DNA from 3 places in the Bacillus sp. BC08 genome. Region 1 is predicted to be linked to each of the others. Evidence: predicted binding sites of a transcription regulator. Region 1 holds the regulator's gene; each other region holds the start of a gene.
What was found. Region 1 encodes LexA, which represses DNA repair genes until DNA is damaged. Its sites were predicted from a motif close to CGAACATATGTTCG; they were not measured.
Positions count from the first base shown of each region.

Region 1 (3,282 bases):
ACATGCAGATGGAACTATCATCGTAAACCCTACCTTCATAGAACCAAAGCCACAACACTATAATTACGATATGTGGGAAGGGATTTCGTACGTATTAAACATTTCCAAACCTATTGGCGAGAGAGTAGAATCTTTACAGTATAAAGGCACTCCTCTTAATATGGATGAAGAATATGACGTCGTTATGAATAATTATCGCGCAAGCGGCGGAGGAAACTTCTTTATGTTTCAAAATAAGCCCGTAATAAAAGACATACCAACAGATATGTCTGAACTTATCGCTAACTATATATTGAAGCACAAAAAGATAGAGGCAACAGTCAATAATAACTGGAAAGTTATTAAATAACGGATATAATAAATAAAAAAGATGGGCTTCGCCCATCTTTTAGTTTAATTTTGCATTATCTTGCTTTTTTAAAGCTTTTAATTTCGCCGGTGTAACATCAGTACCTTCTTCGTTAACAACTTTAATTCCTTTAAGTTCGTTTAACATATTTTGACGAAATCCTTTTAAATATTGTTCACGTAGCGATTGGCGCTCACGTTGTTCTTCTTCAGTTAAGCCTTCAGCTTTTGCTTTTTTCGCTAAGAAGTTAATGCGTTCAATGAGTTCGTGACTTTGCATCTCGAATCCCCCTTTTACTCAAAACTGATTATTATCATACAATAGTTAGTCCTCTTTATCAAGCAATTGCTTTGTATATTCTACATATCTACGATGTACAGTCGCTTTTGAAACATTATAACCAAAGCCGCGAAGTGTTGCTGCAATTTCTTCAAAAGTTAATTCATTCCGGCGTAAACGTACAATTTCCTCAATTGGCACTTCTTTCTTCTCTCGTCCTACGCTTAAATGACGATTCTTCAAATTATTTTCTGGACGATAACCTTTTTCTACTGCACGTTGCATACCACGTTTAATTTTCAAGTTATGAATCTTTCTTTGATACTCTTCAACAATACCAATAATATCCAATACCATTGAATCAGAATCCGATAATTGTAATTCTCCATTATGCGTATGCGTGTATACTTTTATTCCCTCTTTATGTAAACAGTGCATTAATGCAATCTTTGCATTCCCCCTACCAAGGCGCGTTTCATCTTGTATGAGTAGCACATCAATTTGTTCATCTCGAATGGTATCTAGCACTTCTAATATACCGTCACGTTCAATCGTATACCCACTAGCCTGTTCTTCAATTACCTTAGCAACATTCATTTGATAGCGCTCAGCTAAATGCAATAATTCATCTTTTTGACGTATTAATGACGTTTCTTGCGCTTCTTTCGTTGTACTCACACGCGCATAAATAATTGCATTCATTATGCCCCCCCTCTTTCTCACTATTATTTCCCTCCAGTGTAACATAAATTCGTCTTTTGTTCGAACTTATGTTTGTAGAATGTTTTTTCGCATGTTATACTTATTAATAAGAAAAATGAAAGAAAACGAGGTGTTAGAAAACATGGAAAAGTTAACGAAACGCCAGCAAGACATTCTCGACTTTATTAAGCTAAAAGTACAAGAAAAAGGATATCCACCTTCCGTACGTGAAATTGGTCAAGCAGTCGGCCTCGCTTCTAGTTCTACAGTGCACGGACATTTATCACGACTAGAAGAAAAAGGATATATTCGACGCGATCCAACAAAACCACGAGCAATTGAAATTTTAGGTGACGATCGAATGGATACAGAAACACAATCTGTTATCCAAGTTCCAATTATCGGAAAAGTTACTGCTGGATTACCGATTACAGCAGTTGAAAGTGTAGAAGATCACTTCCCACTTCCAGCTAGCATTGTTGCTGGAGCAGACCAAGTGTTTATGTTACGTATCTCAGGAGATAGTATGATTGAAGCTGGTATTTTCGATGGGGATTTAGTTGTTGTTCGCCAACAACAGTCTGCATATAATGGTGAAATTGTAGTTGCTTTAACAGAAGATAACGAAGCAACTGTGAAACGTTTCTATAAAGAAAAAGACCATTTCCGTCTACAACCGGAAAACTCTTCATTAGAACCTATCATTTTAAAACAAGTGTCAGTTATCGGAAAAGTAATTGGCGTATACCGTGATCTACACTAAGAATAATAAAAGAAGATAATTACCTTATTTATATACGGTAATTATCTTCTTTTTGTATTTTGATAGATTTTCATACATTCTATTTCTTATGAACGAGTTTCAATCGTCACATCGCCAGCAGCTGTTTTACCACTAATCTTTTTACTACCATTGCCAATTGTTACATTTTTATTTTCTTCATTAAAAATTATTACTTCGCCAGCAGCACTTTGCCCAGTTATAACTGCATCTTGTGGTTTTTCTAATAAAGTAATATCTACATCCCCAGCAGTTGAACTTGCCTCTACATCGTATTTAGGATCATGATCCATAATATGCACTTCTCCACTAGCCGTTTTCGCTGTTACTTTCCCTATTACCTTTTTAAAGTTTACCTCACCAGCTTTTGAAGATCCTTCCACACTTTTTGCTGTAACATGTTTCAAATCTACTTCTCCGGCCAGTGTACCAACACTTACACGATCACTTTTCACATCACTTATTTCTATTTGTCCAGCGGATGAATTTATTTTTATCTCCCGGTAAGAACGTTCAGGCACGAGGAGAGTTATTGTAGATGTTTGAAACCTAAAATCGTAAAAAGAAAAATCAAATGAAGCACCTTTTTCTCTTTCCCCAATAATTTTTAATGTGTCACCATCTTCTGCAATACGAACCTCTTGTTTACGTGCATCTCCTGATTGCTTTACATAAAAAGAAAAGTCGGGAGATTTTTGGACAACAATATCCCCAGCGTCTAACTTAACTTCTATATTTTTTAATGTTTCGTTTTTAATAACGTCTTCTTTGTTTCCTTTTTCTGCAGTTTGTACTGCTTTTTCATATGTTTGTGAAATCCCTATTACTCCAATAATGATACAAGCGATTGCTACTAACAATATTTTTTTCATCATCTACTCCCCTTTTATCATTTTGAAGTTCCATAATACATAACGTACGCATAACTTTTTAAACCACTTCGTACTATAATAAGCGATAATACATAACAACAAACCTACTCCAACAAACGTTATACTAACGAATACATCCAACCATATAAAAGTACCCATAAATACTTTTGCAATAACAAAAAATGGTGTCACTACACTAGCAATCCCACCGACCCAAAATGAAAATATAAAAGCGATAATTGCAACTAACGGGCCTAACACAATAATGAAATTAAACAAACTAAGTCCAATCGCAGCCA
Region 1 is NZ_JBTGPA010000027.1:449,923-453,204, forward strand. It holds gene ACXVYO_RS08500 (bifunctional metallophosphatase/5'-nucleotidase) at 1-349, shown strand, start outside; gene ACXVYO_RS08505 (DUF896 domain-containing protein) at 389-628, opposite strand; gene ACXVYO_RS08510 (YneB family resolvase-like protein) at 674-1,330, opposite strand; gene lexA (transcriptional repressor LexA) at 1,473-2,093, shown strand; gene ACXVYO_RS08520 (DUF4097 family beta strand repeat-containing protein) at 2,180-2,986, opposite strand; gene ACXVYO_RS08525 (DUF1700 domain-containing protein) at 2,987-3,282, opposite strand, start outside.

Region 2 (3,282 bases), on a different contig from region 1:
AAAATGAAGCAATACGCAGTGCAAAGTAAGAAAAAAAGCAGCTCATGGTGAGCTGCTTTTTTTACTTGTTTTTATCTAGAATTTGTTTTGCGATTTCATCAATTAACATATCTTTTCCGATTGGATTGAAAGCTTTCGTATTGAAGATTTCATTTGATACTTCATATACGTGATTGTTTTTTACGGCTTTATTGTCTTTCCAAACGGCACTATTTTTGTAGTCTTCGTAAACTTTATCAGCTTCGCCGCCGAAGTTTACAACGAACATTTGATCAGGTTGGAATGCAACAAGACCTTCTAGCGATACTTGTGCCATCGTTTGTTTTAAATCTGTACCTTTTGTTGCTGGAAGTTTTAAGTCGTTAAAGATGATGTCACCGTATCCGAAGCTACCGTATACACGGAAGTTTTGTGGTGTAACTGCGACGAACATAAAGTTTTCATCTTTTGTTTTTTCTTTAATTTTTTTAGATAAAGAGTCTGCTTTTTTATCGTAGTCTGCAATCCATTTGTCTGCTTTCTTTTCTTCGTCAAATAGTTTACCTACTTCTTTAAACTTACCACGCCAGTCTTCTAAGTTTGTTTCTAGAACAACTGTCGGTGCAACCTTTTCTAATTGATCATAAATCTTCAATTGACGATTATTTAAAATAATTAAGTCTGGTTTTAAAGCAGTAACAGCTTCTAAATCAACTTTAGGTGCCCAGTACCAACCTACTGCTTTTACGCCATCTAATTTCTCTGTTAAATGATTTTGGATTTTATCTTTATATGTATTTGCTGTACCAACAGGTTTGTGTCCAAGAAGTAATAATTCTTCTGTTGATCCAGATAAGTCAACAATTCTCTTTGGATTTACTGGAATTGTCGTTTCCCCTTTAGCGTGTTTTACAACTTTTGTTTTCGGTTGTTCTTTTGCTTTCGTTTCCTCTTTTTGAGAAGAACAGCCAACGATAGAAAGAACAACTAGCATAATCGTAAATAAAATAAATAGCTTCTGTTTCATCCTGATGTAACCCCTTTAATTAGTATTGATAATCATTATCGACTTCTGTATATTAAGGTGATTTTTATTTTCTGTCAATGGAAAATAACAGAAGTTTCTAATAGAGAACATTTGTTGGGGTAGTCTCGCTTTTCTATCATTAAATATGTTAAAATGGAATACATGATTTAAGAGGGAGAGATCGTATTTTGTTTGAATATGTTACAGGTTACGTGGACTATGTAGGACCGGAATATGTCGTAATTGACCATAATGGAATTGGGTATCAAATTTTTACACCAAATCCGTATGTATTTCAAAGAAGTAAGCAAGAAATCCGTGTCTTTACATATCATTATGTGAGAGAAGATATTATGGCACTTTACGGGTTTAAAACACGTGAAGAGCGTTTATTATTTACAAAGTTGTTAGGGGTATCTGGCATTGGACCAAAAGGCGCTCTTGCAATTTTAGCTTCTGGTCAAACAGGACAGGTCGTTCAAGCGATTGAACATGAAGACGAGAAGTTTTTAGTGAAATTCCCGGGCGTCGGAAAGAAAACAGCACGCCAAATGATTTTAGATTTAAAAGGAAAGCTAGCAGATGTCGTACCAGATGCATTTGTTGATTTATTCTCAGATACAGAACGTTTTGATGAGAAGAAAGGTTCATCAGCTGAGCTTGATGAGGCGCTGGAAGCCCTGCGCGCACTTGGATACGCAGAACGAGAAGTTTCTCGCGTTGTACCAGAGTTATTAAAAGAATCATTAACAACGGATCAGTATATTAAAAAGGCACTTAGTCTTTTACTAAATGGTAAGAGGTGAGTATAATGGACGAACGTCTCCTTTCAGGGGAATCTGCATATGAAGATGCGGATTTAGAATATTCATTACGGCCACAGACGCTCCGTCAGTATATTGGCCAAGATAAAGCGAAACATAATTTAGAAGTATTTATTGAAGCGGCGAAAATGCGTGAAGAAACGTTAGATCACGTGCTTTTGTATGGACCACCAGGTCTGGGTAAAACGACGCTTGCAAATATTATTGCAAATGAAATGGGCGTTAATGTTCGAACAACTTCAGGTCCAGCAATTGAAAGGCCAGGAGATTTAGCAGCTGTATTAACAGCGCTTCAGCCAGGGGATGTATTATTTATTGATGAAATTCATCGCTTGCATAGATCGATTGAAGAAGTGCTATATCCTGCGATGGAAGATTTTTGCCTTGATATTGTAATTGGGAAAGGGCCATCAGCTCGGTCTGTACGTTTAGATTTACCGCCATTTACATTAGTTGGAGCGACGACACGTGCAGGGGCATTATCAGCGCCGCTTCGTGACCGTTTCGGTGTACTTTCGAGATTAGAATATTACACAGTAGATCAGCTTTCTGCGATTGTTGAACGTACAGCAGAAGTATTTGAAGTTGAAATTGATTCGTTAGCTGCACTAGAAATTGCAAGACGTGCTCGTGGTACACCTCGTATCGCGAATCGTTTATTACGACGTGTACGAGATTTCGCACAAGTTCGTGGTAACGGAACAGTTACAATGGAAATTACACAAATGGCGTTAGAACTACTGCAAGTAGATAAATTAGGTCTAGATCATATCGACCATAAATTATTGCTTGGTATTATTGAGAAATTCCGCGGTGGCCCAGTCGGGTTAGAAACGGTTTCGGCAACGATCGGAGAAGAATCTCATACGATTGAAGATGTGTATGAGCCGTATTTATTACAAATTGGCTTTTTACAACGAACGCCAAGGGGCCGAATTGTAACGCCGCTTGCATATGAGCATTTCGGAATGGAGATGCCAAAAGTATGATGGAGATGCCAAAATTGCTTATTACAGCAGGTATCTTACTCATTGTTGTCGGATTAGCTTGGAAGTTCATTGGAAGACTTCCAGGCGATATTTTTGTGAAAAAAGGAAACGTTACCTTTTATTTTCCTATCATTACATGTATTGTGTTAAGTATTGTATTATCTTTTATTATGTATATAATAAATCGATTCAAATAAGAAATAGGTGGATATAGTTATGGATATAAATCTGTTTGATTTTCATTTACCAGAAGAACTTATTGCACAAGTCCCGTTAGAAGATCGTGAAACATCAAGATTAATGGTGTTAGACCGTGAAACAGGCGATATTGAGCATAAACATTTTACGGACATTCTTTCTTACTTACATGAGGGGGATTGCTTAGTTTTAAATGAAACGAAAGTTATGCCTGCTCGTTTACACGGTGTGAAAGAAGATACAGGCGCGCACATTGAAGTACTTC
Region 2 is NZ_JBTGPA010000035.1:424,337-427,618, forward strand. It holds gene ACXVYO_RS20280 (BofC C-terminal domain-containing protein) at 1-51, shown strand, start outside; gene ACXVYO_RS20285 (iron-hydroxamate ABC transporter substrate-binding protein) at 62-1,006, opposite strand; gene ruvA (Holliday junction DNA helicase RuvA) at 1,195-1,812, shown strand; gene ruvB (Holliday junction branch migration DNA helicase RuvB) at 1,818-2,819, shown strand; gene ACXVYO_RS20300 (DUF2905 domain-containing protein) at 2,816-3,016, shown strand; gene queA (tRNA preQ1(34) S-adenosylmethionine ribosyltransferase-isomerase QueA) at 3,036-3,282, shown strand, end outside.
Region 2: the regulator LexA is predicted to act here: its motif matches at 1,111-1,124, upstream of ruvA (Holliday junction DNA helicase RuvA).

Region 3 (3,282 bases), on a different contig from region 1:
AAATAGATTTATTAAAGCCGAGCGGGAAAACAGAAGGCGGGCATCGTTTATATAGTGAAGCTGACGTAATACGTCTGCAACAAATTTTATTTTTAAAGGAAATGGGATTTTCATTAAAAGAGGCTGCGAATATGTTAGTAAAAGGTGAGCTTAACTTAAAGGACTCTCTTGAAAAACAACTTCGGTTTGTACAGGAAGAACAAAAGAAGTTTAATCGAATGGAACGTGTTTTACAAGCTGTTGTTTATTCGGTGGATGTGGAGGGAGAACTTGATTGGAAAGTTATGTTTGAACTGATTCAGCTTTCGAAACAGTCGTCTCGTATACGTGAAATATTTCAAAATGAAGTATTTTCAAAGGAAGAACAAAAATTGCTTCATAACTTGCCAAATATGAGTGAAGAAAATCCGAATGTTTTAGAATGGGTAGATTTATTAAAGCAATTACGCACTTTTATGAAAGACGGTAAAGAAGCTGCAAGTGATGAGGTGCAAGGGGCAATGAAGAGATTAATGCAGAAGTGTTTAGAAATGGCCAATGGTGATGAAGCGTTTTTAGATAAGTTATGGGAAGTTAGAAAGTCGAAGGAAGATTCACAGAAAATGAGCATGTATCCAATCGAAGAAGAATTTTTATTATATATGGATGAAGCTTTTCGTATATATGATGAAAAGGAGAGGGATAAATGAGTATACTCGCAGAATATCGTTGGTACTTTTTAATTGGGGCAGAGATTGTATTTTGGTTATCGGCTATCGGTTTCTTTTTACTTCGTTACGGATTCCGTTTGAAAAAGGCGAGCTTTATTATGGGGATTGTACTCCTCGTAAATGAAGTGTTTATTTTAACTTTAGGGGTAGTGGACTATTATCAAACAGGGAAGTTCTCTAATTTTCAAATCATTACTGTAATTATTTTATTGTATGCAGTTTTCTACGGGAAAAAGGATTTGAAGAAGCTTGATATATTTGCGCAAAAGCTAGTTGCGAAATGGCGGAATGAACCAGATCCTATTATTGAAGAACATATAGAATTAACAGGTATGGCTTATGCGAAGCAGGAAATAAAAAATTGGGTATTGCATCTTGTTTTATTCGTTGTTGTGCATATTTTCTTTTTCTTCGCGTATGGGCTTACTCCATTTGAACAGTGGGGCAATTGGTTAGAGTCAGGAATCGTTTTAAATAAAGCTGCGAGTCGAGTGAGCCAAGTGTGGGCACTTATATTTTTAATTGATACAGCGATTTCATTTTCATATGTTCTTTTTCCGAAGAAGGAGAAAGGAAAAGAGAAGCTACTTTCGTAGAGGAAAGTAGCTTTTGCAGTATACAAATAATTCTTATAGGAGAGGATGACAATAGGAAAAAGAAGTGGTTTTATATGCCTACTTCTCTTTAGTTTAGTAGCATGCTCACAACCTAACATTACAATTGATAAGAAAAGTGATGTCATTGTAAAGGGAACAGGAACTTCTAATCTAGATAAATTTGAAAAGTTCGTTTTGAATGTGGGACAAGGGAAAGTTGATAAAATAAGAATTGTACATTATACACATGAAGGTGATCCGGTTTTTCAAACGTTAGAGTATAGTGGGATAGATATAATTCATATGTTAGATAATAGGCAAGATCGATTTGCTGGTAATCATAAAGATATAGGTGAAGATAGCTGTAGAGGGATTGTTAAAGAGCAGCGTGAATTACAAACGGCTTATAGGTTAATAGACTGTGTGAATGAAAATGGGCGCAATGGATATGATTTATTATATGTACCTAAAAAATAGAGTTAGTAGAGGAAGGAAGTTTTGGCTCCTTCCTTTTTCTATGTATATATTGTCGAAAATTTTACCGAATATCTGTTCGTTTTTTTAGGTTTTTTATGGGCGTTCGTGGTAAAATAATAATACAGATTTTTATGAGGAGGTCGGATTTTTCTTGGAACATCAATTTGAAATTATCTCAGCGTATTCCCCGCAAGGTGATCAGCCGGTAGCTATAGAGAAGCTTGTAGAGGGAATTAATAGTGGAAAGAAAAAGCAAGTGTTGCTTGGAGCGACAGGAACGGGTAAGACATTTACGATTTCAAATGTCATTAAAGAAGTGCAGAAGCCAACACTTGTCATGGCTCATAATAAAACGTTAGCAGGACAGTTATATAGTGAGTTGAAAGATTTTTTTCCAAATAATGCAGTTGAATATTTTGTTAGTTATTATGATTATTATCAGCCAGAAGCGTATGTACCGCAAACAGATACGTTTATTGAAAAAGATGCGCAGATTAATGATGAAATTGATAAATTGCGTCACTCAGCAACATCTGCACTATTTGAACGGGATGACGTAATTATTGTTGCGAGTGTTTCGTGTATATATGGTTTAGGTTCTCCAGAAGAATACCGCGAGTTAGTTGTTTCGCTTCGAGTTGGTATGGAAAAGGACCGCAATCAATTGCTTCGTGAACTTGTTGATGTGCAGTATGGACGTAATGACATTGATTTCAAGCGTGGTACATTCCGTGTACGCGGAGATGTAGTTGAAATCTTCCCAGCATCACTTGATGAGCATTGTATTCGAATTGAATTTTTCGGCGATGAAATCGATCGTATTCGCGAAGTAAATGCGTTAACAGGTGAAGTATTAGCAGAACGTGATCATGTAGCAATCTTCCCAGCATCTCACTTCGTTACACGTGAGGAAAAAATGAAGGTCGCTATTGAAAATATCGAAAAAGAATTAGAAGAGCGTTTAAAGGAATTAAATGATAATGGCAAGTTATTAGAAGCACAGCGTATAGAGCAACGTACACGTTATGATTTAGAAATGATGCGCGAGATGGGATTTTGTTCAGGGATTGAAAACTATTCCCGTCATTTAACACTTCGTCCAGCGGGTGCAACACCGTATACGTTATTAGACTATTTCCCGGAAGATTTCTTAATTGTTATGGATGAGTCACACGTATCAGTACCGCAAGTAAGAGCGATGTATAACGGGGACCAAGCACGTAAGCAAGTACTTGTGGATCATGGGTTCCGTTTGCCATCAGCTTTAGATAATAGACCGCTTACGTTTGATGAGTTTGAAGGGAAAACGAATCAAGTTATTTACGTTTCGGCAACGCCAGGACCGTACGAGTTAGAGCAGGCACCGGAGGTAATAGAACAAATTATTCGTCCAACAGGGCTTTTAGATCCACCAATTGATATACGACCAATTGAAGGTCAAATTGATGATTTATTAGGAGAAATTCAAGATCGCATTGCAAAAAATGAACGTGTATTAA
Region 3 is NZ_JBTGPA010000018.1:27,711-30,992, forward strand. It holds gene ACXVYO_RS02315 (MerR family transcriptional regulator) at 1-689, shown strand, start outside; gene ACXVYO_RS02320 (hypothetical protein) at 686-1,306, shown strand; gene ACXVYO_RS02325 (DUF4362 domain-containing protein) at 1,352-1,783, shown strand; gene uvrB (excinuclease ABC subunit B) at 1,935-3,282, shown strand, end outside.
Region 3: the regulator LexA is predicted to act here: its motif matches at 1,849-1,862, upstream of uvrB (excinuclease ABC subunit B).